Regions from separate parts of the Humidesulfovibrio idahonensis genome, predicted to be linked through region 2. Evidence: predicted binding sites of a transcription regulator. Region 2 holds the regulator's gene; each other region holds the start of a gene.
What was found. Region 2 encodes sigma-54, which starts transcription at its own class of promoters, with help from an activator protein. Its sites were predicted from a motif close to CTGGCACGGNNNNTGCTT; they were not measured.

Region 1 (7,649 bases), on a different contig from region 2:
TTGCACCCGGATGTGCTTTTGCCTAAAATTCCGCTCCGACAGGACGACGGCCGCACGACACGTGCAAATATCCCTCATGAGACCGTCATTTTCGATTCTTCGGCTCCGGCAAGATGGGTATGTTCGCCCCCCTCATGTAGAGTTCCGTGTTCTAAAGCCCGCAAGTAGAGGGAACTCTGGGTTGAAATTTTAGGGGTAGCCTGGAGGGCAGCGGGGACCCCCTGCGCTCCAGGCGGCGAACTCTGTCGGCGGCGTGTTCCTAAGAAATTCGTGAGACCCCGATACGCAGTAAGGCCTGACCGGAGTCTACTCCGGTCAGGCCTTACTGCGTATCGGAACAGGCGGCACCGGCCGCGGTGCTATCCGGCGATGGCCTTGCCCAGGCTGAAGGCCTTGCCCAGCAGCTCGCCCAGGCCATAGTACTGGCTGGCTCCGGGGGCATAGATGATGGGCCGCAGCTTGGCCGGGTCTATGTGCCCTTCCGGCGCGAGGATGGACTCGTCGGCCTTCACGTCCAGAATCTCGCCGATGAACTGGGTGTGCGCGCCCAGGTCCACGGTCTGAAGCAACTTGCACTCCAGAATCAGCGGAAACTCCTGCACGTAGGGCGCATCGACCAGCTCGCTTTTGACGGGAGTGAAGCCCGTGGCCGCGAACTTGTCGGCCTTGGCGCCGGAGACCATGCCCACATAGTCCGCCTCCTGCACATGCATCTGCGAGGGGATGCTCACGGTGAAGGCCTTGCGCTGCATCACCGCCGCGTAGGTGTGGCGCTCCTTGCGCAGCGAGACGGTCACGCAGGGCGGTTTGGAGCAGCAGATGCCGCCCCAGGCGATGGTCATCATGTTGGCCTTGCCCGCCTCGTCGTAGGAACCGATGACCCACACGGGCGTGGGCTGGGCCAGGGTGTTTGCGCCAAGTGATTTTTTCATGTCGTTCTCCTTCCGGTTGGGGGGACACATGCTCCGCCCCTTCTTTCTACCAAAAGTTTTTGAAGTGAGGAGGGGGGGCGGGGGGAGGGGCGAAACTTTTTGAAAAAAGTTTCGCCCCTCCCCCCGATTTATACAGCCCGCGCCGCTCAGCGCCTTACACGATCAGCCCGTCCTCCATCCGCACCATGCGGTCGGAAAGCTTGGCGTATTCCTCGTTGTGCGTGACCATGACCACGGACAGCCCGTCGCGGTGAATCTGCCCCAAAAGCTCCATCACTGTCGAGCCCGTGGCGGAGTCCAGACTGCCGGTGGGTTCATCGGCAAAGAGAATGCGCGCCTCCTTGACCAACGCGCGGGCAATGGCCACGCGCTGCTGCTCCCCGCCGGAGAGCTGGCCCGGCAGACGATGCGCCTTGTCCGCCAGCCCCACGCGCTCCAGGCACTCCAAGCCGCGCGCCTTCTGGGCGCGGGTCACGGGCTTGAGCCCGCGCATGAAGGGCAAAAGCGTATTTTCCAGGGCGGTCAGGTAGGGCAGCAGATAATGGAACTGAAAGATGACGGCGAAATCGCCGTGGCGCAAGGCATTGATCTCGGCCTCGCCAGCCGCGGCCAAGTCGTTGCCGTTGTAAAACAGCTGTCCGCTGTCCGGCTTGAGCAGCGTGGAGAGGATGCTTAAAAGCGTGCTCTTGCCCGAACCGCTGCGGCCCACGATGGACACGAACTCGCCCGCGCCGACGCGCAGGGACACGCCCTTGAGCGCCTGCGCGGCCAGACCGTCCTGGGTGAAGGACTTGCCGACGTTGACGGCCTCAAGCGCAAACGTTTCAGACTTGGTGCCCGGCATGGAGTCTTGCATGGCGGCCTCCTACAGCGTCACAAGGGCTTCGCTGGGTTCGACGCTGGCGGCCTTCCAGGCCGGGAACAGCGAGGCGAGCGAGGTGAGCAGCGCCAGCACCAGCGCCGTGGCCACAAGGTGCAGGGGCTCAAATGGCAGCGGTCCGCCGCCCTCCACCTCGAGCACGGCCAGAATGCGGAAGCTCACGAAATACCCGGCCACATAGCCCGCCACGCCGGCCAAGAGCCCCACCACGGCGGCCTCGGCGCAGAAGATGGCGAACACGGACCGGCGCGAGAAGCCCAGGCTGCGCAGAATGCCGATCTCCTTCTTGCGCTCGTTCACGGCCGAAAGCATGGAGATGCCGACCATGGAACAGCCCGTGAGCAAAATGACCAGGCTGACGGACAATATGAGCTTCTTGACGAAGTGCACAGAGACCATGCGCTGCTCCACAATGCCGCGCAGGGTCTTTATCTCCGTGCCGGGCAGCACGGTGGCCAGTTGGGCCACAATGTCGTCGATGGGACAGGCGGAGCACAAGGCCGCCACCTCCACGAAATTCACCTTGCCGGAATGCCCCGAGGCGCGCTGCAACGCGTCCATGTCCGCCAGGAGCACGTTGTCGTCCTCGCTGCCGGTGGGGGCCAGGATGCCGGCGACGACGAAGGTGTGGTGACCGAGCGGCACGGCGGAGCCCACGGAAAGTCCCAGCTTGGAGGCGGCGGCGCTGCCAGCCAGCAGGCCGTCGGCTCCGGCGGGCGCTTGCGCGGCGTCCTTGGCCGCGGTCTTGACGGGGGCTTGCGGCGTGGCTGCGGGCATGCCGGCCTCGTGTTCCGGCGCCGGGGCCATGGCCGCGCGCGCAGCGGCCTGCTCCGGCGTCTCGCCGGGAATCGCGCCCTGCTCCACCAGCCAGTAGCCCTTGAGCTGCTTCTCCTGCTCGAACCGGACCCCGACAATGGCCACAGCCGTGCCCTGCACGTGGTCCATGACCACCAGCTTCGGTGCTATGACCGAGACGTTCTTGCGCAGCTCAATGGTGTCGATCTTCGCCACCGTGTCGGCCTCGTCCAGGTAGTTCACGTCAAAGAGCATGTCGCCCAGGGCGAAGCCGCCGTAGCTCACGGTCAGCTTCTCGCTTTTGGGCGCGACGAGGATGTTGGCGCCGAAGCTGACGAGCTTCTTTTCCAGGCCCTCGCCCACCACGCGCGAAACGAAGCTGAGCGCCACGATGGACACCACGCCCAGGCTGAAGACCAGCAGCAGGAGCGAGGTGCGCACCCATTTTTTGCGGGCGTTGCGCAGGGCGATGGTCAGGATGTTCATGCGGGATATGCCTCCGGCGGCCAATGGCCTCTGGTCCTGGGCGGTGCTGTCGGCAGCCGCAATATTCGCGAAACACCACTCGCCCGGAAGCCGTTGCGAGCCATACCGAGGAGCCGCAACCCGCCCCCTTCTTGCTGCAAAGCAGCCACTGAGGGGGTCTGGGGGGAATCATTCCCCCCAGCGGGGTTCCAAGGGGCGGCGCCCCTGGATGCTCACGGCGCGCTGATAGGAAGCATGGATATGCCTCCGGCGGCCGGGGGCTGGCCGCCCCCGGACCCGGCGAAAGGAGAAGCCTGTTGTTCCCTTGGGCCGAGGGGGGGGCAAGTCGGCGTCACTGAGACTTAAAAATACTTCACTCCGGCGGCGAGGTCGGCCTCGCGGATGACGACGTTTTTGCCGTCGATGGTCCGGGCGAGGGGCGAGGGGTTGCAGCCGCCCTTCACGTCCATGACGCGGGAGGAATGGAACTTCTGGCCGCAGTTGTTGCAAACCATGTAGTCGCCCTGCTGGGTGTAGCCCTTCTTGGCCGGAAAGCAGACGTCGCAGGCATTGAGCGCCGTGCGCAGCTGGCCGTCTTTGCTTTTGATGACGAAGAACTGGACGTTCTTGCCGCCGGTCTTGAAGTTGTAGAAGTGCGCCTTACCGTCGGAGACGTCGGCCACAGGGATCTTCACAGCGCCGGCCTGGGCCTTGACCTCGGGCGGTCCGCCGAACAACCCGGCATGGGCGTGGTTCAGGTTCGAAAAGAGCAGCAGGGCCAGGGCCACGAGGGCGGCGATGATGACGGCGTGCCCAGGCCCCGCATAGGGGGTTTCGGCGGCCACGGCGATGGCGCGGGGGCGGTTCGGGCGGCGGTTCATGTCTGCTGGCCTCCTGGGTGTTGGCTTGCGGAAGAATGAAGCGGGGACGGAGGTGGAAGAGCGAAACCCCCGTCCCCGGCTGTGCAAACCCTCTCTGCACACGGCCCTGGAGAGGCAATCTTTGTGCCAAAGCATAAAACGCAGTATCTTAGTCGGATACCGTGTGCAGCCTGCAAAGTGCGCTGCAAATTTGCGCAACATGATGCACATGTCTGCACGCGAGTTTGCACAAGCCGCACGCCGAAAGACGCCGTTTGAAGCGGCGGGAGCGACTGGTTTTCTGGGCAAAACGGCTTGACGTTTTGGGGGGAGTCTGGAATAGAGTCCGGAGGTATTGTTCCCATTTTCACAATAGTTGTACAGGCGTCGGCCAGCTTTCCGCCAGCGGAAAACTCGGTGGTCGTCTTCTTTTCCGGTCTGTTGGGGGGGTGCATGGGGCTGACTGATTCTATCGCGGCGCGCTCCGAGGAGCTGGCCCAGAAGTGGGCCGACCTCGTGTTGGGCACGTACCCCGAACAGACCCAGGTGGTGTGGCGCAAGAACCGCGACCAGTTCACCAATCCCGTGGGCAGCTCCATCCTGAAGTCCACAAGCGAACTCCTCCCCCTGCTTCTTGCCTGGAACGACGCCGAGGCTGTCGCCAGGTCCCTTGAACAAATCGTCAAGATCCGCGCGGTGCAGGACTTTACGCCCGGCCAGGCGCTGAGCTTCGTGTTCCTGCTCAAAAAGCTGCTGCGCCAGGAGTTCACCAAAGAGCTTTCCGCCAGCGGCGAACTTGAGGAACTGCTGCGCTTCGAGACGCGCATCGACAATCTGGCCGTCATCGCCTTCGACCTCTACGTTGCCGCCCGCGACCAGATCGCGCGCATGCGCGTGGAAGAGGTCAAGCGGGCCCACGTGAACATCGTGCGGCGGGCCAATTTGATGAAAGAGGACGTGACGGCCCAAAAGGCCGATTAAGTTTTTTTCCGGAAGGCGCGCCCCCGCGCAAACGGCGGGCGGGCAAACTACAAGCGAGGTGACGGCAGATGAAAGCGATCTTTTCACTCCTTTTGGTCCTGGCCCTTGTGGTGATCGCCACAGTCGGGGCGGGCGCGGCAAAGATGCACACCATCTTCGCGTACTGCATCCCGGGCACGGCGTTCATCATCTTCCTGGTCGGATTCATGTGCAAGATCATCTCCTGGGCCAAACGGCCGGTGCCCTTCAGAATTCCCACCACCGGCGGCCAGCAGATGACCCTTCCCTGGATTCGCCAGAACAAATGGGACAACCCCTCCACCGGCCCGCAGACCTTCATGCGCATGGCGCTTGAAGTGCTGACCTTCCGGTCGCTCTTCCGCAACACCAAGCTTGTGCTCCAGCACGACGACGGCAAGAACCCCATCGTGGCGTATGTTTCCGCCAAGTGGCTGTGGCTCTTCGCCATCCTGTTCCACTATGGCTTCTTCATCGTCGCCATCCGGCACCTGCGCCTGTTCCTGCAGCCGGTTCCGCTGCCCATCGAGTTCCTGGACTGGAGCGACAGCATCATGCAGATTCTGACGCCCACCATCTACATTTCCGACCTGCTCATCCTGAGCGGCGTGAGCCTGCTTTTGCTGCGCCGGTTCTTCGACGCCAAGGTGCGCTACATCTCTCTGGTGAACGACTACTTCCCGCTGTTCCTCATCCTGGGCATCGCCCTTTCCGGCGCGTACATGCGCTACATCGCCAAGGTCGACATCATGTCCGTCAAGGACGTGGTCATGGGTCTGGTGACCTTCAACTACAAGGTCCCCACGGGAATAGACACCAGCTTCTTCGTGCACCTGTTCCTGGTCAGCACGCTGATGGCGTACTTCCCCTTCTCCAAGCTCATGCACATGGGCGGCGTGTTCCTTTCGCCCACGCGCAACATGCCGAACGACACCCGCATGGTCCACCATGTGAACCCCTGGAACAACCCCGCCATCAAGGCGCACAGCTACGAGTCCTATGAGGACGAGTTCCGCGAGCCCATGTTCGAGGCTGGCCTGCCCCTGGAGAAGAACCCGGAGGAGGCCGCATAATCGCGGCTTTCACGTCCCCGGTCTACGAGCACTAAACTTTTTCCGTGAGGAGAAGACATGGCAAAAATCATCAAACCCGATGAGATGCTGAAGAGTATCAACTACACGCCGCCAGCCACCAACTGGATGGATCTGCCCAACGACCTTTCGCCGGGCCGCTGGGCCTACCCGGCCAAGCTGGACAAGATCGAATACCTCATGCACGAGGTTCCCGGCGTGTTCGGCAACCCGCGCACCTGGAATCCGTCCGAGGCGGACTGGAAGCTGCCCGAGAACTGGAAAGAGATCGTGGTCAACGGCTTCCGCGAACGCCTGGACAAATACCGCTCGCTCAAGCTGTTCATGGACATCTGCGTGCGCTGCGGCGCCTGCGCCGACAAGTGCCACTACTTCATCGGCTCCGGCGACCCGAAGAACATGCCCGTGCTCCGCGCCGAGCTCATGCGCTCCATCTACCGCGGCGAGTTCACCCTGGCCGGCAAGATCCTGGGCAAGCTCACCGGCGCGCGCGTCATGGAAGAGGACGTTCTGAAGGAATGGTTCCTCTACTTCTACCAGTGCACGGAGTGCCGCCGCTGCTCGCTCTTCTGCCCCTACGGCATCGACACCGCCGAGGTGACGATGATGGCGCGCGAACTGCTGCACCTCGTCGGCATCAACATCAACTGGATCATCGAGCCGGTGGCCAACTGCACCCGCACCGGCAACCACTTGGGCATTCAGCCCCACGCCTTCAAGGACATCGTCGAGTTCATGCTCGACGACATCGAGACCATCACCGGCAAGCGCGTCAAGTGCCCGCTGAACGAGAAGGGCCACGAGGTGCTGTTCATCACCCCCTCGGGCGACGCCTTCGCCGATCCCGGCATCTACACCTTCATGGGCTACCTGCTCCTGTTCGACGCCATCGGCCTCGACTTCACCATGAGCACCTACGCCTCTGAGGGCGGCAACTTCGGTCTGTTCACCAACGCCGACATGATGAAGGCCATCAACGGCAAGATGTACAACGAGGCCAACCGCCTCGGCGCCAAATGGATCCTCGGCGGCGAGTGCGGCCACATGTGGCGCGTGGTGAACCAGTACATGGACACCATGAACGGCCACCTGCAGGGCCCCCAGATGCAGACCCCGGTGAACCCCATCACGGGCACCGTGTTCGAGAACGCCAAGCAGACCAAGATGGTGCACATCGCCGAGTTCACCGCCGACCTCATCAAGCACGGCAAGCTCAAGTTCGACAAGAGCCGCAACTCGGACATCATCGCCACCTACCACGACTCCTGCAACCCGGCCCGCGCCATGGGCATGTTCGAGGAACCCCGCTACGTTCTGAAAAACGTCGTGGACCAGTTCTACGAAATGCCGGAGAACACCATCCGCGAGCAGACCTTCTGCTGCGCCGGCGGCTCCGGCCTGAACACCGACGAGATCATGGAGATCCGCATGCGCGGCGGCCTGCCGCGGGGCAACGCCCTGCGCTACGTGCAGGACAAGCACGGGGTCAACACCATGGCCTGCGTGTGCGCCATCGACCGCGCCACCCTGATTCCCCTGGCCGACTACTGGGCCCCGGGCGTCAAGATCGCCGGCCTGCACGAGCTGGTGGGCAACGCTCTCATCCTCGATGGTGAGGAGGAGCGCA
Region 2 (7,649 bases):
CGGAGCAGCCGACGGGCATGACCCAGATTTCAAGCGGATTCGGGGTGGTCACGTCGCCCAGCTTGTGGTGGTCAACGATGCAGACGACCTTGCCCTTGTCGAGGTTGTCCAGGGCCTGAGCGAGATCGGAGTGGTCGACAAGGGCGATGTCCTTGCCGGTGGCGTCGGTCTCGATGGCGGGAGCGGCCAGGCCGAACTTGTTCAGCACGAAGGCGGCGTCCGGGGTGGCGGGCCCCTGAGCGACAGGGGTGGCTTCCATGCCGCGCTTGCTCAGCAGGTCGGCAACGGCGATGGCAGCGGTGATGGAGTCGCAATCGGGATTTTTGTGACCACAAACAATAATAGCCATGTAAGTCCTCCTCAAAATTATGTGTATGCCAGGAAAGGTCCATTCGTCACGGACGATTGTTCCATTTATCACAAGACATGGGCTTTGCCAAGTCAGAAGATGCCAATGAAGCGTAAAATACCGAGGACAACCGCCCCGGCCGCAACGGATACATACAGGCTGCGCAGGCGCAGGGCCAGCATTCCGCCCACGCTGGCGGCAATGAGCAAATGTGTCCAGGAAATTTTGATGGAAGCCAAAAGCGGGCCGTAATGGCTGAGCACAAAACGGGAGAGCAAGGTCAAAACCCCGGCGCCGACCAAAAAGAACAACCAATTCGCCAAGATCTTGCTCACCAAGCTGCCCATGAGCAGCTTGCCGGGCACGTTGGTGTCCAGCGGCTTGCGCACCCATTGCAGCACCCCGCCGTAGGAGCGGTTGAGCCTGTCGCGCATGGTCCGCTCCAGCTTGGCGCCAAGCCAGGCCATGGGCAGACCAAACACGAGCGGCAGCACGATGAGCGGCAGGGAATCGAGCCCGCAATAGCTGCTGATGGCCAGCGCAGTGAAGCAGGCCGCGGTCATGTGGGGCGGAATGAACGTGCCGACCGGGATGAAGTCGAGCCAGAGCAGCTCGTAGAAGATGGCGATGAACAGGCTGGATTCGAGATTGCCGACAAAAAGCCCCCAGAAGAGGCCGATCACCAGCGGGCGTTCAATCAGCCCCAGGCTGACGGAGAAGCGGAAAAGCGAGAACAGGGCAAAAAAAAACCGACCGTGGCGAACCACACGGGGCCGGTCATGCTCACTTCCATCATGCGAACCTCACGGTGACGGGATCGTTTGGCACACAGCGGAAATCCAACTCAACGCCCTGCTCCAGCAGAAAATGCAGGCAGGCTTCGTCCTCCGGTCCGAGTGAGACGCTGGGCGAAAGCTGGCGCTTGCCCGTGGAGTAATGCAGGTTGCCCACGTTCAGCACCGGCAGCCGCAGGCCCTTCTCAAAGGCGCGGCGCACATCGAGGCAGGTGGAAAACAGAAGCAGCGTGTTTTCGCGCCCGGCAACGGAAAGGCGCGGATCGCCCGGTAGTTCGTCGATGGACAGAAAGGCGCTTTCGACGGCGCGCGGAATGGCCAGGGACATGATCTCCTGCTGCAGCTCGTCCTGGGCCAGGTCGTCGTTGCCCACAAGTATGTTGTGCGCCCCGATGTACGGCACCCAAGCTTCCACCACCTGTCCGTGGATGAGTCTGTTGTCCACTCGCACCCAAAACACTTGCGTCCGGCTCCTAGGATTTCTTGCGCAGCATTTCGCCAGGGACAACGATGCCCTGCAGCCCTGCGGCCTTGGCCTGCGCGGCCAGTTCGGAAAGGGTCGTGTTGCGGCCTTGCAGCACTTTGAGCAGCATGGGCAGGTTCACGCCGGCCACCACTTCGATGTTGCCGAGCTTGCGCAGGGAGAGGCTCAAGGTTGTCGGCGTGCCGCCGAAAAGATCCGTGAGCACCAGGACGCCCATGCCGCGTTCCAGTCGCGTCAGCGCGGCCTTGAGCTCGGCGACGATCTCGTCCACCCCGCGTGACACGAGGACGCTCACGGAATCCGTGCCCTCCTGAGGGCCGACGATCATCTTTCCGGCGTCGAGCAAGGCGGCGCCAAAAGCCCCGTGGGTGACCACGAGCACGCCGATCTGCTTCACATCCGCCTGCGTTTCGTTTGTCTCAGCCATTGTCTCGCCTGCATGCGCGTCAAAACGCGCACATGTTCTGGCACGAACCGGTTAGCCCAGATCGAAGTGCCGGTGCTCCAGGGTCACGGAATAGCCGGTGTCGCGCAAAGTGGCGAACAGCAGCTCGCTCATGGCTACGGACCGGTGACGGCCACCGGTGCAGCCAATGGCCACGGCAATGCGGTACCGTCCCTCGGCCGCATAAAGAGGCAGAATGTACTGCAGAAAATCAAGAAGCTTTTGCTTGAAGGTCAGGCCCGGCTCGCCCTTCAGCACATAGTCGGCCACGGCGGCGTCCTTGCCGGACAAGGGGCGAAGCTCCGGCACGAAATATGGATTGGGCAAGAAGCGTAGGTCGAAGACAAGGTCCGCTTCCGCCGGAACGCCGTACTTGAAGCCGAAGGAGATGACGTGCACGCGCATGCCGTGGCAGGCCTGGTCCTTGGCCATGAAGCGTTCCTGGATCAGGCGGCGCAGGTCGTGGATGGAGCATTCGCTGGTGTCGAGGACGAGTTCGGCATCCTTGCGCAGGGGCGCAAGCATGGCCCGTTCCTTCACCAAGGCCTGCTCAAGGCCAAGCTCGCCGCTTTCCAGCGGGTGCGGCCGGCGCGTGGTGGCATAGCGGCGCATGATGACGGCCGACTTGGCCTCCACGAAAAGCACGCGCACAAAAACGCCCTTGGCCGAAAGCTCCTGAACGGCGTCGTTCCACTGCTCCAAAAAATCATGCTGGCGCAGGTCCATGCCCAGGGCCAAGCCCCGGTGTTTGGAATCTTTGCCCAAGAACAGCGAGGCCAGCTTGGGCAGCATGGAGGCCGGCAAACCATCGACGCAGAAGTAGCCCAAGTCCTCAAAGACATTGAGCGCGGTACTTTTACCGGAGCCAGAAAGCCCGGTAACGACCACGACGGAGAGCGATTCCTGAGGAGCCTGCGCCACGAGCCTGTCCTTTAATAGGATTGCAGGAGCTTGAACAGCGCGTCGCGGTCAGGCGCGTCGAAGAAGTCCTTGCGGAAGGATTCGTCTTTGATGAGGCGCGAAATGTGCGCCAGTATGCGCAGGTGTATTCCAGTCATCTGCTCCGGGGCGAGCACGAGGAAAAAGATGTTGCAGGGCTTGAAGTCCAGCGCTTCGAAGTCCACGCCCATTTTGCTGCGCGCCACGAGCACGATGATGTTCTCAAGCGCGGGCAGTTTGCCGTGGGGAATGGCCACCCCGTCGCCAATGCCCGTGGTGCCGAGACCCTCCCGGTCCAGCAGGACCGAGAGGGCGAGTTCGGCGTCCAAATGGGGATGGCGGGCCGCAATGGCGCCCGTCATCTCCCGCAACACATCGGGCTTGGTGGTCGAGGCAAGCTCGGGCAGCACCAGATCCCGGTCAAGGTACTCGTCAAGGCGCATCGTTAGTTTCCAGGGTCGATGAGACCGAAGTCTCCGTTCTTGGTGCGGTAAAGCACATTGACGCGTGAGGTGTCCGCATTGCGGAACACGAGAAACTCGAACTTCCTGCTCTCAAGCTGCATGGCCGCTTCATCGACGCTCATGGGCTTGGGCTCGAAGTTGTCCGTCTCCTTGATGGTCGGAGTGCGGCCGCCGGGCTCTTCGCTAAAGCTGATGACATCCATGCGGGCTGCCCGGGGAGTGCCGCCGCGGCGGCGCTCCTTGTGGCGCTCGCGCATGCGCTTCAGCTGCGCCTCCAGCTTGTCCAGCACCTGGTCGATGGTGGAGTACATGTCCTCGGATTCTTCGTAGGCGGAGATGTGCAGGTTGTCCGAGAGCAGGACAACATCGGCCTTGTGGCGGAACTTCTCCACGGAAAGGCTGATCTGCAGCTCCGTCTCAACGGTATCGCCAATGAACTTGCCCATCTTCTCAAAGCGGGAAGAGGCATATTCCTTCAAGTGGTCAGAGGGCTCGAAATTCTTGAAGGCGAAAGAAATGTTCATGCAATACCTCCGTGATGCTTGATGGCGGGCGACGCCTGTTTAGAAGACCTGCTTGCGCTTGGAGGAGGATTCGATGTTCATCGCGGTGCGGTATTTGGCTACCGTGCGCCGCGCGATGTTCACCTCCAATTTCTGCTTGAGGATCTCGCCTATCTGTTCATCGCTGAGTGGTCTTTTGGGGTTCTCCTCGTTTATCAGTTGTTTAATGAGCGCCTTGACGGATTCGGAACCGACCTGGGTGCCGTCGTCAAGGTCTAGGGCGCTGTTGAAAAAGAACTTCAGCTCATAAATGCCGTGCGGCGTTGCGACATACTTGCTCGTGGTGATGCGGCTCACCGTGGACTCGTGCATGCCGATGTCCTCCGCAACCTCTTTCAGGATCAGCGGTTTGAGCTTGGTGACGCCAAACTCGAAAAAGTCGCGCTGAAACCGAACGATGCTCTCCATCACCTTGTACAAGGTCCGCTGCCGCTGGTAAAGGCTCTTCATCAGCCACTCCGCGCTGCGCACCTTGTCTTGAAAATAATCCTTTTCCGTCGAGGTCTTGGCCTTCAAATTATCCACATAAAAACTGTTGAGCTGCAGCCTGGGGAAGCCGTCTTCGTTGAGCACGATGACAAAGTCCTGGCCGTGCTTGTAGACGAAGACGTCCGGGCTCACGAACTGTGGGTCGTTGGAGGAGAAATGCGCGCCGGGCATGGGCTCAAGGGTCTGGATGACGTCCAGATACTCCTTCAGGTCCTCCATGCTGATGCGGAACTTCTTGGTGAGGGGCTTGTAGCGATGCTTCTCCAGGTCCTCCAGGTGGTCGCGCACCAGGGAAACCAGGATGGGGTCGCGGTCGTACTTCAGGACTTCGATCTGCACCAGCAGGCATTCCTGCACGCTGCGCGCGGCCACGCCAACAGGATCGAGCCGCTGGATGCGCCGGATGACCGTTTCGACATCGGCGGGCTGCACACCGGGCAGCTGCTCGCAGATCTCCTCGGCCGTGGCCTGAAGATACCCGCGCGAATCGAGGTTGCCGATGATGATTTCGCCGATGGAGAGGTCACGGTCGGAGAAGTTCGACAAGCGCATCTGCCACGAGAGGTGGCCGTCCAGATTGGGCTTTGAGGTCAGGCGGGCTTCGAAGGAGAGGCCCTCCTCCGGCACTTCGAGGTCGCGGCCCATGGCCTGCTTGGTGACGCTCGAAAATTCGCCCAGGTAGTTTTCCCAGTCCGCCGTGCGCATGAGGTCTTCCTCGGCGCGGCTTTCAGAGTCGGTGTGGGCATGCTCGTAATCGTCTAGAGTATCTGTGGAGGGCGCGGTATCAACCACATCCGGATCAAGCTCCTCCAAAAACGGATTTTCCATCAGCTCTTGCTGAATGGTCTCCACAAGCTCCAGCCGAGAGAGCTGCAAAAGCTTGATGGCCTGCTGCAGCTGTGGCGTCATGACCAGCTGCTGCGTCAGCTTGAGTTGTTGGCGAAGCTCAAGACCCATAGTCGATAACTGCTGCCTCCATCGGAACAGGCGTACAGGACGCCGAAATTTTACTTACCCCATGCGGGCTTTTGCGTGTTCAGGGTGCCACAGGCAGAAGGCCTGTGCAAGATTTTTCTGATAACCCTGCAAATATACGCACAATTCCAGAGCGGGGGAAAGACATGAAAAAAGTGTACCAACCTTCTGCTCTTGTGTAAATCCACAAAACTGAAGTTCGGCACGGCAGGATGGGGCAAGGCCCTTATAACCGGCGTGATTCAAACAGGATTTCCAAGGATCAGAGACTGAAGGACTCGCCCAGGTAGAGTTTGCGGGCTTTGCTGCTCTGCACGATTTCTGTGGGGCTGCCGTCAAGGATGACCATGCCCTCGTACACCAGATAGGCGCGGTCGCAAATATTCAATGTTTCACGAACATTGTGGTCGGAGATGAGGATACCGATGCCCATTCTTTTGAGCACGGAGATGATCTCCTGAATGTCGATGACAGCGATGGGATCGATGCCGGCAAAGGGCTCGTCGAGGAGGATGAACTTGGGATTCAAAATGAGCGCCCGGGCGATTTCCAGGCGCCGGCGCTCGCCGCCGGAGAGGAACATGGCCGGCTGGTTGGCCAGCTTGGTGATGTTGAACATCTCCAGCAGCTCAACGGCCCGCGCCTCGCGCTGGGCGCGCGTCATGGGCATCTGCTCCAGAATCACGTCCAGATTCTTGCGCACGGAGAGCTTCTTGAAGATGGAGCTTTCCTGCGGCAGGTACGAAAGTCCGAGCCGCGCGCGCTCGTGCAGGGGCCTTTCGGTCACGTCCTGGCCGTCGAGCACGACATTGCCCGTGGTCGGATTCACCACGCCCACCAGCATGTAGAACGTGGTGGTTTTGCCAGCGCCGTTGGGGCCAAGCAGTCCCACCACTTCGCGGTCGCGGATGGACAGATTGATGTGGCGCACGACCTCGCGTTCGCCATAGCGTTTGGAAAGATTGGTGGCGGTGAGCTCGGACATGCTATTTCTTGTCCTTGGGTGAGAAGAATATGGCCTCGACCCTGCGCTGCGCGCCGCTCAGAACCTCGCTGCGGTTCTCGCGGATGTAGAACTTGATCACGTCGCCGCGCACGGTGTTCTGCCCTTCGCGCAGGATGGGATTGCCCTCCATGCGCATGACGCCGTCCGCGACGTAGTAGATAAGCGTGCTGCACGCGCCCTCGTTCTTGCCCGCCACAAGCCGCACGCTGCCCTCGGCCACGATGCGCTCGATCTTGTCGCCGAAGTCGCCGGGAGCTTTGTCCGCCCCGCCCTTCTGCTCTTTCTTCTTGTCCGCAAAGTACGCCGTGACCTTGGCGGCCCAGATGGCCATGTCCTTCTGCGTGCCATGGACATTGCCCAGAAACACCACGGCGTTGTCGTTCTGGCTGTACACCATCTTGTCCGAGGTGATGCGCACGGGGTCCTGCGCGCCGCCGCTGGGCGCCTGGCCGGAGAGCAGACTCGGAGGGTCCTTGACCTCGCTCTTGACCTCGGATGTATTCGAGGACTTGGCCTCGGCCTTGCGCGGACCGGCCTGGGGTTGCGCAGCCGGAATCTTGGCCTGGGCCAGCGGCGTCAAAAGCCGCACCTCGGCGTAGCCGATGGCCTTGGTTACATCACGCTGGGTTTCGGTCATGTCGAACAGGGCGCCCCAGCCATTGGGCTGCACAAAGTCCACGCGGACCTTGTCGCCCACCTTGAGGGTGCGCACCAGGGGAGAGGCGCCGTCCGGCTTGTGGTGGACGCTCACGGGATGCTCCACAACGCGCACGTCGCCCCAGTTCGGAGCTTGCGCAAATCCCTGCATGGAGAACAAGAGCAGGAACACGGCCGCACATGCCGTGAAGAGAAGGCTATTCCTGCGCTGCCGCACTATTTCTTCTCCTTCTTGAGGGCGTTCAAGCTGGCCGGCGTCAATTCCGCGGCAACCCCGCCGGCGGCGGTCAATTCCTTGGTTTCCAAATTAATCTCCACCGTGGTGGCGTTGACCGTGAAATCCGGGCGGGTGACCACGACGCGCCCCTTGAAATACGCCTTCTTCATGGCCCCGATGTAGTCAAACACATCCGAGGTGAGGGCGAAAGCCCCAAACCTGCCGGCGATGTTGTCGCGCAGGGTCAGGGTGTTGCCCATCTGGTTT
Region 3 (7,649 bases), 1.0 Mb from region 2:
CAGGCCGCGCAGGCGTTTTTCGCCCAGGCGCGCGCGGGGCAGCTCTGGAATGTAGATGGCGGCGGGGTCGCCCACGATGAGCATCTCCACCCGGCCCTGGCGGTCGATGAGCAGGCCGAGCTGGCGGCCCACGTCGCGCGAGAGCAGGCCGAGCTCACGCGCCTGGTCCGTGGTGTAGCCGCCACCCGCCGGCGGAAACCGGCGGGTGGTCAGGCGGGAAAGCCGTTGGATCTGATTGGCCTTGAGGCCCTGGATGTTGCCTTGCGGTTTCTGGGCGATGGTGGAAAGCCTCCCGGCTTGTTACAGGGGCGCGCTCGCCAGGTATTTGGCGATCATGTCGTCGTAGGCCGAAACGCGGGCAAAGGTCTCCGCAGCGAGTTCGCGGCGCAAGGCCAGGGAAACGCCTTCCGGGTGGGCCGCAAGGTCGGCCTCGATGCGCGGGTAGTAGGAAGGATCGGGCACCACGAGCATGGAGTGGAAGTTCTTGGCCGCGGCGCGCAGCATGCACGGCCCGCCGATGTCGATCTCCTCCACGGCGGCGCGCAGGTCCACGCCCTTGGCCGCGGCGTCGGCAAAATTGTACAGGTTCACGCAGACCATGTCGAAGGGCGCGATGCGCAGCTCCTCCAGGGTCAGCATGTGGCCCGGGTTGTCCTTGTCGGCCAGGATGCCTGCGTGAACGCGCGGATGCAGCGTTTTCACGCGGCCGCCCATGATCTCGGGGAAGCCGGTCACATCGCTGACGCTGGTGACCTTGAGGCCCGCAGCCACAAGCTTTTTGTGGGTGCCGCCGGTGGAGATGAGCTCCACGCCGCGCGCGGTGAGGAAAGTTGCGAAATCAGCCAGACCCGACTTGTCGGTGACGGACAGAATTGCCCGACGGATGGGAAGGAAGTCCATGCACAGCCTCTCTCTGTTTTGAAAGGTTGTGCCAGAAGATCCGGCCCAAGGCAAGCCGAGGCGGATTTGCGTAAGACTGGCGGCCCCGCATATGCGGTTCCCTGTCCCCACCCGACCGACCGGGCGGGGACAGAGAGCCATTAGGGAGGGGAGACCGTCGGTTAGGCGTCGAGCAGGTCGAGCAGCTCGCGCGCTGGTGCGAAGTCGGGATCGTTGGCCACGATCTGCTCAAGCTGCGCCTGGGCATCGTCCTTGCGGTCGAGGCAGACCATGCAGCCGGCCAGAGAGTAGCGGACTTCGCTCTTGCCCGGATTGATGGAGAGGTAGCTCTCCAGCGCCGGAATGATCTGCGGGAGCCTCTCCAGCTCGTGTCCGAGGCGGATGATGCTCAACAGCGAGACCATGTTTTCCGGGTTCTTGGCCAAGGACTGCTGGAACAGCTCGAAGGCTTCTTCCTTCTCGCCGCGTTCCATCTTGACCAGGCCGATGCCGGCGAAAGTTTTGTCGGTGGCGTCGATGCCGTGGGCCTTGGAGTACAGGTCGAGGGCGTTATCAAGCTCCCCGCGCTGCACGGCGATGGTGGCCAGTCCAAGGTAGGGATCCGGGTGGACCCCGTTGGAGGACGCGGCCTTCTTGTAATAGCCTTCGGCCTTGTCGAGCTCACCCATGAACAGGTAACACTCGCCCAGTTCCTTGTTGATCTCGTAATCCAGATGACTCATGGTTCCCCTCCGTTTTCTCTTTCAAGCCCGCGTCTCCATGCGGACGGCAAAAGTTGCGCGGCTCTGAAGAGCCTGCTCCGCATATGCACCAAGTGTGCCAAGGAAAAAACAGCCGTTTCTCCACGTCTTGCCGCCCACGCCCGCCCACGGGGCGCACGTCACGCCGCGCACCGGCTTCTATCCGCTTCTTTCCGCGCGCGCGTCTTCAATACTCTGGCGCCCGGAATGCGCTCCCCGCGTTTGTGTAATTTTAATAGTTAGATTTCAATATGTTATTCACTTGGAACGGCCTTTGCTAAGACTCCGCAAAACCGAAAGGCCAGCCACAGGGCGGGCCACGGCGAGAAAAGGGCGAAAGCCCAGGAGGAGCAAGGCATGAAAGGTCTTTTCGAACAACACTTCGGCGTCGTGGAGAAGGTTTTGGACCTTCGTCTCCAGCGTCAAAATGTCGTCATGGCCAACATCGCCAACGTGAGCACCCCGAAATACAAGGCGCGCAAGCTCGCCTTTGAGGAAGATCTGCAAACGGCGATGAACCTGGATGCAAAGGGCAAGATGGCCCGCACCAATGACCGCCACCTGCCGTCCGAATTCGACGTCAACGGTTTCCAGGGCAAGGGCCTGACGGAGTTCAAGCCCCGCATGGTCTACGGCGAAGACACCGTGGACCTGGACAAGGAAATGGCCGCCATGGCCAAGAACACCATGATGTACAACGCCCTGTCCGACATTGAAGCCAAGAACTTCTCCGGCATCCAGAGCGTTATCCAGGAAGGAGGCAAGTAAATGGACTTCATGAGCGCACTCGACGTCAGCGCCAGCGGAATGAAGGCGCAACGCACATACATGAACGTCATCTCCATGAACCTGGCCAACGTGAAGACGACCAGGACTCCGGAGGGCGGCCCCTACCACCGCAAGAGCGTGGCCTTTGCCGCAACCCCGGTGTTCAACCCCTTCGACAAGGTCATGGAGAACGCGGAGGACCGCGAACTCAAGGGCGTCAGCGTGCGCGGCATCATCACCGACAAGCGGCCCATGAAGAAGGTCCACGAGCCCGGCCACCCCGACGCCGACAAGGAAGGCTACGTGAGCTACCCGGACATCAACGTGGTGGAGGAGATGGCCAACATGATCACCACCATGCGTTCGTACGAAGCCAACGTGCAGGCCATTCAGGACACCAAGACCATGTTCAACAAGGCTTTGCAGATAGCCCGCTAGCGCACAACAGCTGAAGGAGCATCACCATGATCGTCAAGTCCGTCGCCATGCAGGCATACCAGAACGCCCTGAAGGCCCAGCAGACCCTGCAGACCGGCATCAGCGGCGCCACGAAGAAGGACCAGGCCTCGCCCAACGGCTTCATCGACACCATGAAGGCCAGCCTGGAGAAGGTGAACGACATGCAGAACGAGAAGTCGAGCATGGTCCAGTCCTTCGCCGCCGGCAAAGACACCAACGTCCACGAGCTCATGATCTCGCTGCAGAAGGCGGGCCTGGCCATGAGCATGACCGGCGCCGTGCGCAGCAAGATCCTGGCGAGCTACCAGGAACTCACCAAGATGCAGTTCTAGGCCCCGCGCCACTTAAGAGCACAGGAGAAAGAGCATGCCCCCGAAAATCCTCGAATACCTCACCAAGGCCAAGAACCTTTGGACCGCGCGCAGCCTGACCCAGCAGATGGTCATCGGCGGTTTGGCCGCCCTTCTGACGGCGGTGTTCGTGGCGGGCATCATCTATATGAACAAGCCCGACTTCAAGGTGCTTTACACCAAGCTCTCCAACGAGGACGCCGCCAAGGTCGTCAACATGCTGAAGGCCACCAAGGAGCCCTACCAGCTGGAGGACAACGGCCAGACCGTTTTGGTGCGCGCCGAGCGCGTGTACGAGATGCGCCTCAAGATCGCCAGCGAGGGCAACCTGCACGGCCAGGGCATCGGGTTCGAAATTTTCGACGAAGTCAAGATCGGCCAGACCGACTTCGTGCAGCACATCAACTACCAGCGCGCGCTCCAGGGCGAACTCGCCCGCACCATCATGGAGTTCCCCAAGATCGAGAACGCGCGCGTGCACCTGGTTGTGCCCAAGAAGAGCCTGTTCATCGAGGAGCAGACCCCGCCTTCGGCCGCCGTCGTCCTCAAGATGAAGGAAAAGGACGCCAAGCTCGAGCCCAAGGAAGTGCAGGGCATCGTCAACCTGGTGACCATGGCCGTTGAGGGCCTGGACAAGAAGCGCATCACCGTCACCGACCAGAACGGCCAGCCGCTGTACCAGCCCACCGACGACGAGGCCAACCAGGGCATGAACACCACCCAGATCGAGCTCAAGGCCCAGATGGAGCGCAAGATCGAGCGCCGCATCGAGGAGCTGTTGACCCCGGTTCTGGGCCCGCAGAAGGTCATCGCCCGGGTGAACACCGAGCTCGACTTCAGCCACAAGACCATCAAGAAGGAGCTGTACAACCCGGACAGCCAGGTTGTGCGCAGCGAGACGAGAAGCGAGGAAACGGTCAACGGCAAGGCCGCCCTCGACGGCGCCGCGCCCGAGGCCAACTTCCGCGGCGACGGATTCCAGGGCACCCAGAGCTCGCAGGACTCCAGCCGTGAAACGCGCACCACCAACTACGAGATCAACAAGGAAGAGCAGCAGATCGTCGCCCCCGTGGGCGAATTGAAGAAGCTGGGTGTTGCGGTTATTGTGGATGGCACGTACACAAAGGACGCCAAGACCGGCCAGATGACCTATGTGCCGCGCACCGAGGAAGAGATCACGCGCATCAAGACCCTGGTGGCCAGCGCCGTCGGCTTTGATAAGGACCGCGGCGACAACATCGAAGTGTCCTCCATCGCCTTCGGCTCCGCGGACATGAACGAAGGCCCCTCGCTGGTGAAGAACTTCCTCGACCTGAGCGGCAAGCTCGGCAAGCCGCTGTTGACCGGGCTGCTGATCTTCCTCTTCCTGATCCTGGTCGTCCGTCCCGTGGTCATGGCCCTTATCCGGCCCAAGGTTGCAGAACAGGAGGTTGAGGAAGTGGCGAGTCTGCCAAGCACGGAAGAGCGCCTGGCCATTGAGGAAACCATCGAGATTCCGGAAGAGGCGCTCGACACCTCGCGCCGTCTGGAACTCTTGAAGACCCAGGCGATGCAGCTTACCGAACAGAACATGGACCAGGCCATCCGGCTCTTGAAGTCGTGGGCCAGACAGGAGGCGTAAGACGTGGCCAGCTTCACCGGTCCCCAGAAAACAGCCATCATCATGCTCGCCCTGGGCGAGAAGTTCACGGCCGAGGCCTTCAAGCGCATGGAGCGGCAGGAGATCGCCACCGTGTCCAAGGCCATGCTGGACATCGATTCCGTGTCCCGCGAGGACGTGCTTGAGGTGCTGAAGGAGTTCAACGACGCCATAACCTACGGCGCCGAGACTCTCATGGGCGGCGCGGACCAGGTGAAGCGCATGCTGACCAAGGCTCTCGACTCCGAGACCGCCAAGTACATTCTCGACACCCTTGAGATCAACACCGGGCCCACGCCCTTCCAGGAACTTTCCAACGTCAGCCCGCGCATTCTGGCCCAGATTCTGCGCAACGAACATCCGCAGACCCTGGCCCTTATTTTGGGCCACCTGCACCCGGACCAGGCCGCGGAGCTCTTGTCCAACCTGCCAAGCGGCGTGCGGGCAGAGGTGCTCATGCGTTTGGCCAAGCTGGAGGCCGTGGCCGAGGAGATGCTCCACGAGGTGGACAAGGTGCTGCAGAGCCAGCTCATCGCCATGGGCGGCAAGGAAGGCAAGAAGGTCGGCGGCATCAACTCCGTGGCCGAGATCTTGAACGCCGTGGACCGCGCCACCGAAGAGGAAGTCCTCTCCGAGATCGAGGAAGAGAGCCAGCAGATGGCCGACGACATCAGAAACCTCATGTTCGTGTTCGAGGACATCAAGGCCCTGGACGACCGCAGCATCCGCGAACTGTTGAAGGACATCAGCAACGAGGAGCTGACCAAGGCCCTCAAGGGCGCCAGCGACGACCTGAAGGACAAGTTCCTCAAGAACCTGTCCGAGCGCGCCGCCAGCATGATCCGCGAAGATCTGGAGATCATGGGCCCCGTGAAGCTCTCCGAGGTGGAGGGCGCCCAGCAGAACATCGTCAAGACGGTCCGTCGTCTCGAAGGCGAAGGCCGCATAGCTATCAGCAGAGGCGGCGGCGATGAATTCATCTAATCCAGAAACGTGCGCGCCCCCGCGCTATTCCGGCCGCGTGCTCATGGGCTGCGACTCGCCCGGCGCGGGCTTCATCACCATTCAGGAGATCGAGGGCAAGCGCCACCGGCCCGTTTGGGACGAAGCCACCGAGGTGGAGTACATCGGCCGCTGCAAGCAAAAGGCCCAGGACATGGCGCGCGAGATCATCTCCGAGGCCATGGCCAAGGCCGCCGTGGAGGCCCAGGCCATCCGCGACACGGCCCGCGCCGAGGTGGACCAGGCCGTTGCCGAGGCCAAGGCCGAAGCCGAAGCCGAGGCCCAGGCCCGCCTGGACGCGGAGGTCACGGCCCACGTGGAGGCCATGGGGCTGCTTCTGGCGAACATCCAGACCCTGGGACGCGAGGTGTGGGACGCCCGCCGCCACGACTTCGCCGAACTGGCCAAGCGCTTCACCAAAAAGGCCCTGGGCGTGGAGATGGAAACCCGCCGCGCCGAGATTCTGGAGCGGCTCATGGACGAGGGCTGCGCCCGGCTGGACGCCCACCGCGAGTTCACCCTCAAGGTGGCCCCGCAGGACCTGGAGCTTGCCGGCACCCTCATGGAGCAGATACAGGCCGCGCGCCCGGATTTGGGCCAGTGGAGAATTTCGTCCGACGCCTCTTTGACCCTGGGCGGCGTGATGCTGGAAACCCCGGAAATGCTGGCCGACAACGCCATAGGCAACCGGCTGGCGTTGCTTGAGCCCTACCTGGAGCAGCTGAGCCTGCCCGAAACCATGCCCGGCGAGGCTCCCGCAAGCGAGGAAGCACGTGGCGATAGGCCCTGAGGGACTCGCCCAAGCCATTGACGACCTGGAGCTCTGTCAAACCTTTGGCAAGGTCACCAGGGTCATCGGCCTCATAGCCGAGGGCCAGGGCATCCGCCCCCCGGTGGGTTCCGTGTGCCACCTGCTGCCCGAGGACCGCGACTCCGAGCCCATCCCGGCCGAGGTCGTGGGCTTCAAGGAAGGCTCCTGTCTGTTCATGCCCTATGGCGACATGCGCGGCATCCGCCCGGGCAGCCTCATCAAAAATTCCGCCTCGCCCCCGCATTTTCCCGTTGGGCCCGGCCTGCTGGGCCGCACCCTCGACTCCTTCGGCACGCCCATCGACGGCAAGGGCATGATCGCCCCGGAAAGCTTCGTGCCGCTCTACCGCAACCCGCCCAATCCCATGGAGCGCCCGCGCATCGACCAGCCGCTGGATGTCGGCGTGCGCGCCATCAACGGCCTGCTCACCCTGGCCAAGGGCCAGCGCGTGGGCATCATGGCCGGCTCCGGCGTGGGCAAAAGCACGCTCATGGGCATGATGGCCAGATACACCAAGGCCGACATCAACGTCATCGGCCTGGTGGGCGAACGCGGCCGCGAGGTGGTGGAGTTCATCGAGCGCGACCTGGGCCCGGAGGGCATGGCGCGCAGCGTGGTCATTGTGGAGACGAGCGACAAGAGCCCGCTGATGCGCATGCGCGCGGCCTTCGCCGCCACCGCCGTGGCCGAGTATTACCGCGACCAGGGGCTCGACGTGCTGCTCATGATGGACTCGGTGACGCGTTTCGCCATGGCCGGACGCGAGGTGGGCCTGGCCGCGGGCGAACCGCCCACGCGCGGCGGCTATACGCCAAGCGTCTTCGCCCAACTGCCGCAGCTCTTGGAGCGCGCGGGCAAAAGCGCCGTTGGCTCCATCACCGGCATCTACACCGTGCTTGTGGACGGCGACGACTTTTCCGAGCCCATTGCCGACGCGGTGCGCTCCATCCTCGACGGGCACATCGTGCTCACGCGCGAGC
Region 4 (7,649 bases), on a different contig from region 2:
TCGTGCTGACGACGTACTGCATGACCGAGCATTGGTGCTCCGGCTCGGAAACGCGCAACGGCCCGGCCCTGCTCGAGGCCGAACCGCAGCAGTACGTGGAGATGAGCCCGCAGCTGGCTGCGGAGAAAGGCATCAAGAACGGCGACGTGGTCGTGGTGGAAAGCCTGCGCGGCAGGGTGGAGGCCGTGGCCATGGTCACGGTGCGCATCCGGCCCTTCACCGTCATGGGCAAGACCGTGCACCTGGTCGGCATGCCCTTTGCCTTCGGCTGGACCAAGCCCAAATGCGGCGATGCGGCGAACAGGCTGACCACCTCGGTTGGTGACCCCAACACCACCATACCGGAGTACAAGGCCTGTCTGGTGAATGTGAAGAAGGCCACCAAGGTGACCGAGCTGTAATCGCCAACCCGCAGTCGCAACCGGGCGGGCGCGCCAAGCCACAGCAAACGCGCGTCCGCCCGATCAAGCAAGGAGCAAAACCATGCCCAAGGCATTTTTGATAGACACCACGCGCTGCACCGCCTGCCGGGGCTGCCAGGTGGGCTGCAAGGAGTGGAAGAACATGCCCGCCGTGCCCACCAAACAGCGCGGCACGCATCAAAATCCGCCCGACCTGACGCACTACAACTTCAAGCTGGTGCGCTTTTCCGAACACTTGGAAGGCGACACCGTGAAATGGTACTTCTTCCCCGACCAGTGCCGCCATTGCCTGGACGCGCCCTGCATGAGCGGCGCCTCGGTGGAAGGGGCCATCATCAGGGATGAGGCCACCGGCGCCATCATCTACACCGAAAAGACGGCCAAGGACGACTTCGAGACCATCCGCTCGGCCTGCCCGTACGACATCCCGCGCAAGGATCCCAAGACCAAGCGCATCGTCAAATGCGACATGTGCATCGACCGCGTGAAGGCCAACCGGCTGCCCATGTGCGTCAAAAGCTGCGCCATGGGCGCCATGAGCTTCGGCGAGCGGGCCGACATGCTCAAGCTCGCGGCCGAACGCCTGGTGGCCGTGCAGAAGGACTTCCCCAAAGCCCAGCTGTGCGATATGGAAAGCGTCTCGGTCATCTACCTGGTGGCCGATGCGCCGAACAAGTACCACAAGCTGGCCGTGGCCGATGCCTCCGACGCCATGAAGGGCGCGCCGGGCATGACCCGCCAGGAGATGCTGGCCGGGCTTCTCGCGCCGCTGCGCAAGTCCGCCAAGCAGTTGCAGGGCTAACAACGGCATCAACGGGACAAGACGCCTTCCAAGAGACGCGGGGTCGTCCGGCACTCCAGAGCCGGGCGGCCCCGCCCTTTCCAAGAACCAACGCCTCAAGGAGCCTTCATGACCAGCCCCGCGTCCACCGCCACACAGGATTCCCCGTCCCTGCGCGCCATCGAGACCGCGCTCGCCCGAGCCAACGCGGAGCTGCCGGCCCTGGCGCCCCTGCTTGCGGCCTTTGGCCCGCTTTTCGCCGCGCGCGCAACACTGCGCGAGAGCGCTCCGGGCTGGACCGGCCCGCTCCCGGCCTTCGACGCCGAGCGCTTCTGCCAGGGCGTTTTCGTGCTGGCGCAAATGGAGCACGGCCAGGGCTTTCAGGACATGAGCGCCCAGCTGCCCGCGGCGGCCGGGTTGCTGCTGCCGGTCATGGCGCAGTCGTTTCCGGCCGTGGCCGATGAACTGCGCGCCCTGCTCGCCGCCGTGGAGACCGGCGCGCTTGCGCCGGAGACCTTGGCCGCCATCGGCTTCGGCGAAACCGCCAGCGTGCCCGGCGTCAGCCCCGAAACCTTGATTTTCGCCGCCGCCGAACTGGTGCGGCCCTTTGTGGAGCGCCAGGCCCAGGATCTGGCCGCGCCGACTCTGGAGTTGTCGTGGCGGCAGGCCATGTGCCCGGTTTGCGGCGGCGCTCCCAACATGAGCGCGCTGCGGCGCGTCAAGGACGACACGGAATTCATCCAGGCCCACGGCGGACGGCGCTTTTTGCGCTGCTCGTGCTGCGCCACGGAATGGACGGTCAAGCGCGTGTCGTGCCCGGCCTGCGGCTGCGAGGAGCCGGAGGAGCTGGTGGTGCTGCGCGACCCGGCGCGGCCCCATGAGCGCGCCGACGCCTGCAAACGCTGCAAGACCTTTGTCCTCTGCCTGGACGCGGGCGAGATGGTGGACGTGCCGGACGCCGACGTGGCCGCGCTGACCATGCTGCCCCTGGAGTTGCAGGCCAAGGCCCAGGGCTATGCGCCCCTGGCCGGACATCCCTGGAGCGAAATGTAGCGGCGCGTTCCGGAACGGGCGGCGCGGGCGCGCCACGGCAACACACCGATATTGCATGAAGCGTGTCGACAAATGCATTTGTCACTGAATGTATTATTGCCGTGACTGACGCATGCGTCTTTTACAATGACGCCATAACACGCTTCTCAATGTGCACAGAAATGGCACAATTGCATCGCGTACAATTACATTATGCAACGTGATTCCTGCGCCACGCTTGGGCATTACCCCTTCGGCACAACTCTTGTATAGACATGCGTCGGAGGCTCCATGCACGACGCAGCCATGCCTGATATTCCCGAAACCCCGCCCGTGTCCTTGCGGACAGCTCGCACAAACGCTCTCAGGCGCGCATGCCCGGGGCCAGCCCGGCCGACGCGGCCAGCGCGGCGGGAGCAGTAGCTTGCCCTTCGGGACCGCCTGCCCCGCAGGCACCAGCAAACACTGCGACCCGCGCACCAAGGAGTGCCACGCCGATGCGTGCCGCGGCAGAATCGTGCCCCTGCTGCTGCGGATGTGCCGGGCCGTTTCGGAACAGGGTGACCTCTCCCTGGCCCTGGAGTCGCTGCTGGACTACATGCGGGCGGACATGGCCGTGGAGCGCGCCATGATCAACCTGCACGACCGGGAGACCGGCTGCATCTTCATCCACAAATGTCTGGGGCTGACCGAGGAGGAACGGGCGCGGGGCGTGTATTTCCCGGGCGAGGGCATCACCGGGCAGGTGGACCATCTGGCCCGGCCCATTCTGGTGCCGCGCATCGGCGACGAGCCCGCCTTTCTGAACCGTACGGGCTGCCTTTCCCGCCCGGAGGACCGCGACCATGCGTTCCTGTGCGTGCCCATCCAGCGAGGCAAAAAGGTCCTTGGCAGCATCAGCGCCATTCTCCCCTTCGACGACGAGGAGCTGATGCGCAAGCGCCTGGGCGCTTTGACCGTGGCCGCCAACATGCTGGCCCAGGCCGTGGAGCTCTATCTGCTTGAGCATGTGGACAAGGTGCAGTGGGAAGAGCGTCATCAGGAGCTCATGGTTCAGCTGCGCGCGCGCTTCAAGCCCTCCAACATCATCGGCTCGTCCAAGCCCATGATGGAGGTCTTCGCCCTGATGCACAAGGTGGCCCAGACAAGGACCACGGTGCTGCTTTTGGGCGAATCCGGCGTGGGCAAGGAGATGATCGCCGGCGCCATCCACTTCGAGGGCTTCAATCCGGGCGGTCCGCTGGTGAAGTTCAACTGCGCGGCCCTGCCGGAGAGCATTCTGGAAAGCGAGCTGTTCGGCCACGAAAAGGGCTCGTTCACCGGAGCCGCGCAGCTGCGCAAGGGCCGCTTCGAGGAAGCCGACGGCGGCACCATCTTCCTCGACGAAGTGGGCGAGATGTCCCTGGGCGTTCAGGCCAAGCTTTTGCGCGTGCTGCAGGAGAAGTCCTTTGAGCGCGTGGGCGGCAACAAGCCCGTCAACGTGGACATCCGGGTCATTGCCGCCACCAACAGGGACCTGGCCGGGATGGTGGAGCGCGGGACCTTTCGCCAGGACCTTTACTTCCGGCTCAACGTGTTTCCCCTTGTGGTGCCCCCCCTGCGCGAGCGCGGCAGCGACATAGTGACCCTGGCCGAGCACTTTGCGGCGCGCTTTGCGCGCGAGACGGAAAAGCCCGTGGCGCGCATCACCACGCCCGCGCTGAACATGCTCATGAACCATTCCTGGCCGGGCAACGTGCGCGAGCTGGAGAACGTCATCGAGCGCGCGGTGATTCTGACCGAGGACGACGCCATCCACGGCTACAATCTGCCGCAAGCGCTGCAACCGCCCGCCCCGGCCGGGCACGAGAGCGGCGGCCTGGAGGACAAGCTCGGGGCCATTGAGCGCGAGATGCTCGTCGAGGCCCTGCGCCGCAACCAGGGCAACGCCAGCAAGGCCGCGCTTGAGCTGGGTCTGACCTATCGCAGCATGGGCCTGCGCATGAAGAAGCACCAGCTGCGCTACGGCGCGTTCCGCAAGGGCCGCGGGGGCGAAGCCGCACAGACCTGACCCGGCCCGCGGGCAGCCTGAACCGACCGAGGAGTTTCGCCTGCCCCAGTCACCTGGACAGCCATTGTCTTTGGGATCGTTGCGACCCTTCACCGCACCCGCTCCGTTCTTCTCTCCCCCCCCTTCGACGCCCGCCCTTCCTCGTCCGCTTGCACCCGGCCCATGCGCATGCCCTTGCTGCATGTGCTTGGCGCGCGCCCGTCTCTCGCGTTCCTTTCGCCTTGCTCCGCCTCCCGCCCCCGCAACGGCCACCTGCCCACACGCGCCGCGCCTGCGGCCCCGGCTTGGACGGAGGCGAAAATGCGGAATCTACGGATCGGAACATTTCCCAAAACATGCGCCGTTTGCGTCAAAATCATTTAAAACCGGCTCGTTAGCCAGAACCTGCCCGATGTGTCTCTGCATGCGCCCTGCCGCTTCCGCCCTGTTGCGTCACTTCGCGGCGGGCTTGGCGGCAGCGCTTTCAGCCCGGCTGCCCGGCCGCCGCGACCCGCCGCAAACTTCCCCGAAAATTACCCGCCAAGGCCCGCGCCCGAGGCGTTCGCGGCTGGCGTCCGCATTCCGTCCTCCCATGCGTCGCGTTTCGGCGCCTCTTGATAAATCAAATAATTACAGTATACTATACTTACAATCACCGGTATTGCAGCCCCCGTGTCGGGCCCTTGGTGGCACGCTAATCGCTTTATCCCTCCCAACGAGGGCGCTTCCATCCTGGGGCCCTGATGCACAGCAAAGGAGTTCTGACATGACACGCAAGATCGCGATTTACGGCAAGGGCGGCATCGGGAAGTCCACCACCACCCAGAACACCGCCGCCGCGCTGGCGCACTTTCACGGCAAGAAGGTCTTCATCCACGGCTGCGACCCCAAGGCCGACTCCACCCGCCTGATTCTGGGCGGCAAGCCCCAGGAGACCCTGATGGACGTGCTGCGCACCCAGGGCGCGGAAAAGGTCACCAACGACAAGGTCATCAAGGCCGGATTCATGAACATCAACTGCGTGGAGTCCGGCGGGCCAGAGCCCGGCGTGGGCTGCGCGGGCCGCGGCATCATCACCGCCATCGACCTCATGGAGGCCAACGGCGCCTATACCTCGGACCTCGACTTCGTGTTCTTCGACGTGCTGGGCGACGTGGTCTGCGGCGGCTTCGCCATGCCCATCCGCGACGGCAAGGCCCAGGAGGTCTACATCGTGGCCTCCGGCGAGATGATGGCCATCTACGCCGCCAACAACATCTGCAAGGGTCTTTTGAAGTTCGCCAAGCAGAGCGGCGTGCGCCTTGGCGGCGTCATCTGCAACAGCCGCAAGGTGGACCGCGAGCGCGAGTTTTTGGAGGAGTTCACCGCGTCCATCGGCACGCAGATGATCCACTTCGTCCCGCGCGACAACATTGTGCAGAAGGCCGAGTTCAACAAGAAGACCGTGACCGAGTACGACGACACCGAGAACCAGGCCCTGGAATACAAGGAGCTTGGCCGCAAGATCATTGAGAACACCAACTTCGTCATCCCCAAGCCGCTGACCATGGACGAGCTTGAGGCCATGGTCGTGAAGTACGGCATCTCCGACTAACCCGGAACCAAGGACGCAAAGGAGCAGCGTATGAAGATGATTCGAGCCATTGTGCGCCCCGATTCCGCCGAGGCCGTGACCGACGGCCTGGCCGAGGCCGGCTACTACACCATGACCAAGATCAACGCCTTTGGCCGCGGCAAGCAAAAGGGCATCACCGTGGGCAACGTGCACTACGACGAGCTGCCCAAGACGCTCATCATGATGGTGGTGGAGGACGACGCCCTGGAAGAGGTGTTGAAGCTCATCAAGTACAAGGCCTATTCCGGCAACTTCGGCGACGGCAAGATCTTCGTCACCTCGGTCGAGCAGGCCATCACCGTGCGCACCGGCCTCAAGGGCCTGTAGGCTGGTGCCGCCATGAAGGAGATAATCGCCATCATCCGCCCCAAGAAGGTGCGGGCCACAAAGGAAGCGCTTGAGGCCACCGGCTTTCCCTGCTTCCTGGCCGTCTCCGTGCTGGGCCGCGGGCACCAGCGCGGCATCGCGGGCGAAATAGCCTGCGAGATCCCCACCGAGCTGCACGGCCAGGGCAAGTCCGGCGGCATGAAGTACATCCCCAAGCGCATGCTCTCCATCATCGTGCCCGACGCCAACGTGGACACCGTGGTGGAGGCCGTGGTCAAGGCCAACCAGACCGCGCAGATAGGGGACGGCAAGATCTTCATCTGCCCCATCGAGGACGCCGTCCGCGTGCGCACGGACGAAACCGGTGAAAGCGCCATTCTGTAAGACGCGCCAAGGAGAAGCGAACTATGCCATATCATGAGTTTGAATGCAGCAAGTGCATCCCGGAGCGGAAGAAGCACGCTGTCATAAAGGGCCCGGGCGAAGATTTGACATCGGCTCTTCCCCTTGGCTACCTGAACACCATACCCGGCACCATTTCCGAGCGCGGCTGCGCCTACTGCGGCGCCAAGCACGTCATCGGCTCGCCCATGAAGGACGTCATCCACTTGAGCCACGGGCCCATAGGCTGCACCTACGACACGTGGCAGACCAAGCGCTACATAAGCGACAACGACAACTTCCAGCTCAAGTACACCTTCGCCTCGGACATGAAGGAGAAGCATGTCGTCTTCGGCGCGGAAAAGCTGCTCAAGAGCAACATCCTCGAGGCCTTCAAGGCCTTCCCGAACATCAAGCGCATGACCATCTACCAGACCTGCGCCTCGGCGCTCATCGGCGACGACCTGAACGCCATCGCCCAGGAGGTCATGGAAGAACTGCCCGAGGTGGACATCTTCGTGTGCAACTCGCCCGGCTTCGCCGGGCCCAGCCAGTCCGGCGGGCACCACAAGATCAACATCGCCTGGATCAACCAGAAGGTGGGCACCTTCGAGCCCAAGATCACCAGCGACCACGTCATCAACTACGTGGGCGAGTACAACATCCAGGGCGACCAGGAGGTCATGACCGACTTCTTCAAGCGCATGGGCGTGCAGGTGCTCTCCACCTTCACGGGCAACGGCTCGTACGACGACCTGCGGGGCATGCACCGGGCCCACCTGAACGTGCTCGAATGCGCGCGCTCCGCCGAATACATCTGCAACGAGCTGCGCGTGCGCTACGGCATCCCCCGGCTCGACATCGACGGCTTCGGCTTCGAGCCGCTGGCCAACTCCCTGCGCAAGATCGCCCTGTTCTTCGGCATCGAGGAGCGCGCCCAGGCCATCATCGACGAGGAGACCGCGCGCTGGAAGCCCGAGCTCGACTGGTACAAGGCCAGGCTCACGGGCAAGAAGGTCTGCCTGTGGCCCGGCGGCTCCAAGCTGTGGCACTGGGCGCATG

Region 1: ACYQ4W_RS13880 (Fe-S-containing protein) is a predicted target of sigma-54. The motif match lies at 4,066-4,083, and genes of this name have one in related genera.
Region 3: flgB (flagellar basal body rod protein FlgB) is a predicted target of sigma-54. The motif match lies at 1,903-1,920, and genes of this name have one in related genera.
Region 4: nifH (nitrogenase iron protein) is a predicted target of sigma-54. The motif match lies at 4,951-4,968, and genes of this name have one in related genera.

Annotation. Positions count from the first base shown of each region.
Region 1 covers NZ_BAAHYE010000003.1:1,690,078-1,697,726, reverse strand. The annotation lists gene ACYQ4W_RS13895 (flavin reductase family protein) at 360-932, opposite strand; gene ACYQ4W_RS13890 (ABC transporter ATP-binding protein) at 1,087-1,788, opposite strand; gene ACYQ4W_RS13885 (ABC transporter permease) at 1,798-3,093, opposite strand; gene ACYQ4W_RS13880 (Fe-S-containing protein) at 3,435-3,953, opposite strand; gene ACYQ4W_RS13875 (RsbRD N-terminal domain-containing protein) at 4,386-4,913, shown strand; gene dsrM (sulfate reduction electron transfer complex DsrMKJOP subunit DsrM) at 4,982-6,004, shown strand; gene dsrK (sulfate reduction electron transfer complex DsrMKJOP subunit DsrK) at 6,062-7,649, shown strand, end outside.
Region 2 covers NZ_BAAHYE010000002.1:1,181,792-1,189,440, forward strand. The annotation lists gene ACYQ4W_RS05790 (manganese-dependent inorganic pyrophosphatase) at 1-349, opposite strand, end outside; gene ACYQ4W_RS05795 (PTS sugar transporter subunit IIC) at 442-1,116, opposite strand; gene ACYQ4W_RS05800 (PTS sugar transporter subunit IIB) at 1,142-1,603, opposite strand; gene ACYQ4W_RS05805 (PTS sugar transporter subunit IIA) at 1,617-2,054, opposite strand; gene rapZ (RNase adapter RapZ) at 2,106-2,993, opposite strand; gene ACYQ4W_RS05815 (PTS sugar transporter subunit IIA) at 3,005-3,454, opposite strand; gene hpf (ribosome hibernation-promoting factor, HPF/YfiA family) at 3,457-3,999, opposite strand; gene rpoN (RNA polymerase factor sigma-54) at 4,039-5,484, opposite strand; gene lptB (LPS export ABC transporter ATP-binding protein) at 5,765-6,487, opposite strand; gene ACYQ4W_RS05835 (LptA/OstA family protein) at 6,489-7,382, opposite strand; gene lptC (LPS export ABC transporter periplasmic protein LptC) at 7,382-7,649, opposite strand, start outside.
Region 3 covers NZ_BAAHYE010000002.1:149,082-156,730, reverse strand. The annotation lists gene hflX (GTPase HflX) at 1-132, opposite strand, end outside; gene ACYQ4W_RS00980 (IMP cyclohydrolase) at 301-900, opposite strand; gene ACYQ4W_RS00975 (tetratricopeptide repeat protein) at 1,062-1,622, opposite strand; gene flgB (flagellar basal body rod protein FlgB) at 1,998-2,408, shown strand; gene flgC (flagellar basal body rod protein FlgC) at 2,409-2,846, shown strand; gene fliE (flagellar hook-basal body complex protein FliE) at 2,873-3,199, shown strand; gene fliF (flagellar basal-body MS-ring/collar protein FliF) at 3,234-4,838, shown strand; gene fliG (flagellar motor switch protein FliG) at 4,842-5,840, shown strand; gene ACYQ4W_RS00945 (FliH/SctL family protein) at 5,827-6,648, shown strand; gene ACYQ4W_RS00940 (FliI/YscN family ATPase) at 6,632-7,649, shown strand, end outside.
Region 4 covers NZ_BAAHYE010000003.1:727,711-735,359, forward strand. The annotation lists gene fdnG (formate dehydrogenase-N subunit alpha) at 1-401, shown strand, start outside; gene ACYQ4W_RS09715 (4Fe-4S dicluster domain-containing protein) at 484-1,224, shown strand; gene ACYQ4W_RS09720 (formate dehydrogenase accessory protein FdhE) at 1,333-2,256, shown strand; gene ACYQ4W_RS09725 (sigma-54-dependent Fis family transcriptional regulator) at 2,660-4,285, shown strand; gene nifH (nitrogenase iron protein) at 5,031-5,858, shown strand; gene ACYQ4W_RS09735 (P-II family nitrogen regulator) at 5,889-6,206, shown strand; gene ACYQ4W_RS09740 (P-II family nitrogen regulator) at 6,219-6,590, shown strand; gene anfD (nitrogenase iron-iron protein, alpha chain) at 6,614-7,649, shown strand, end outside.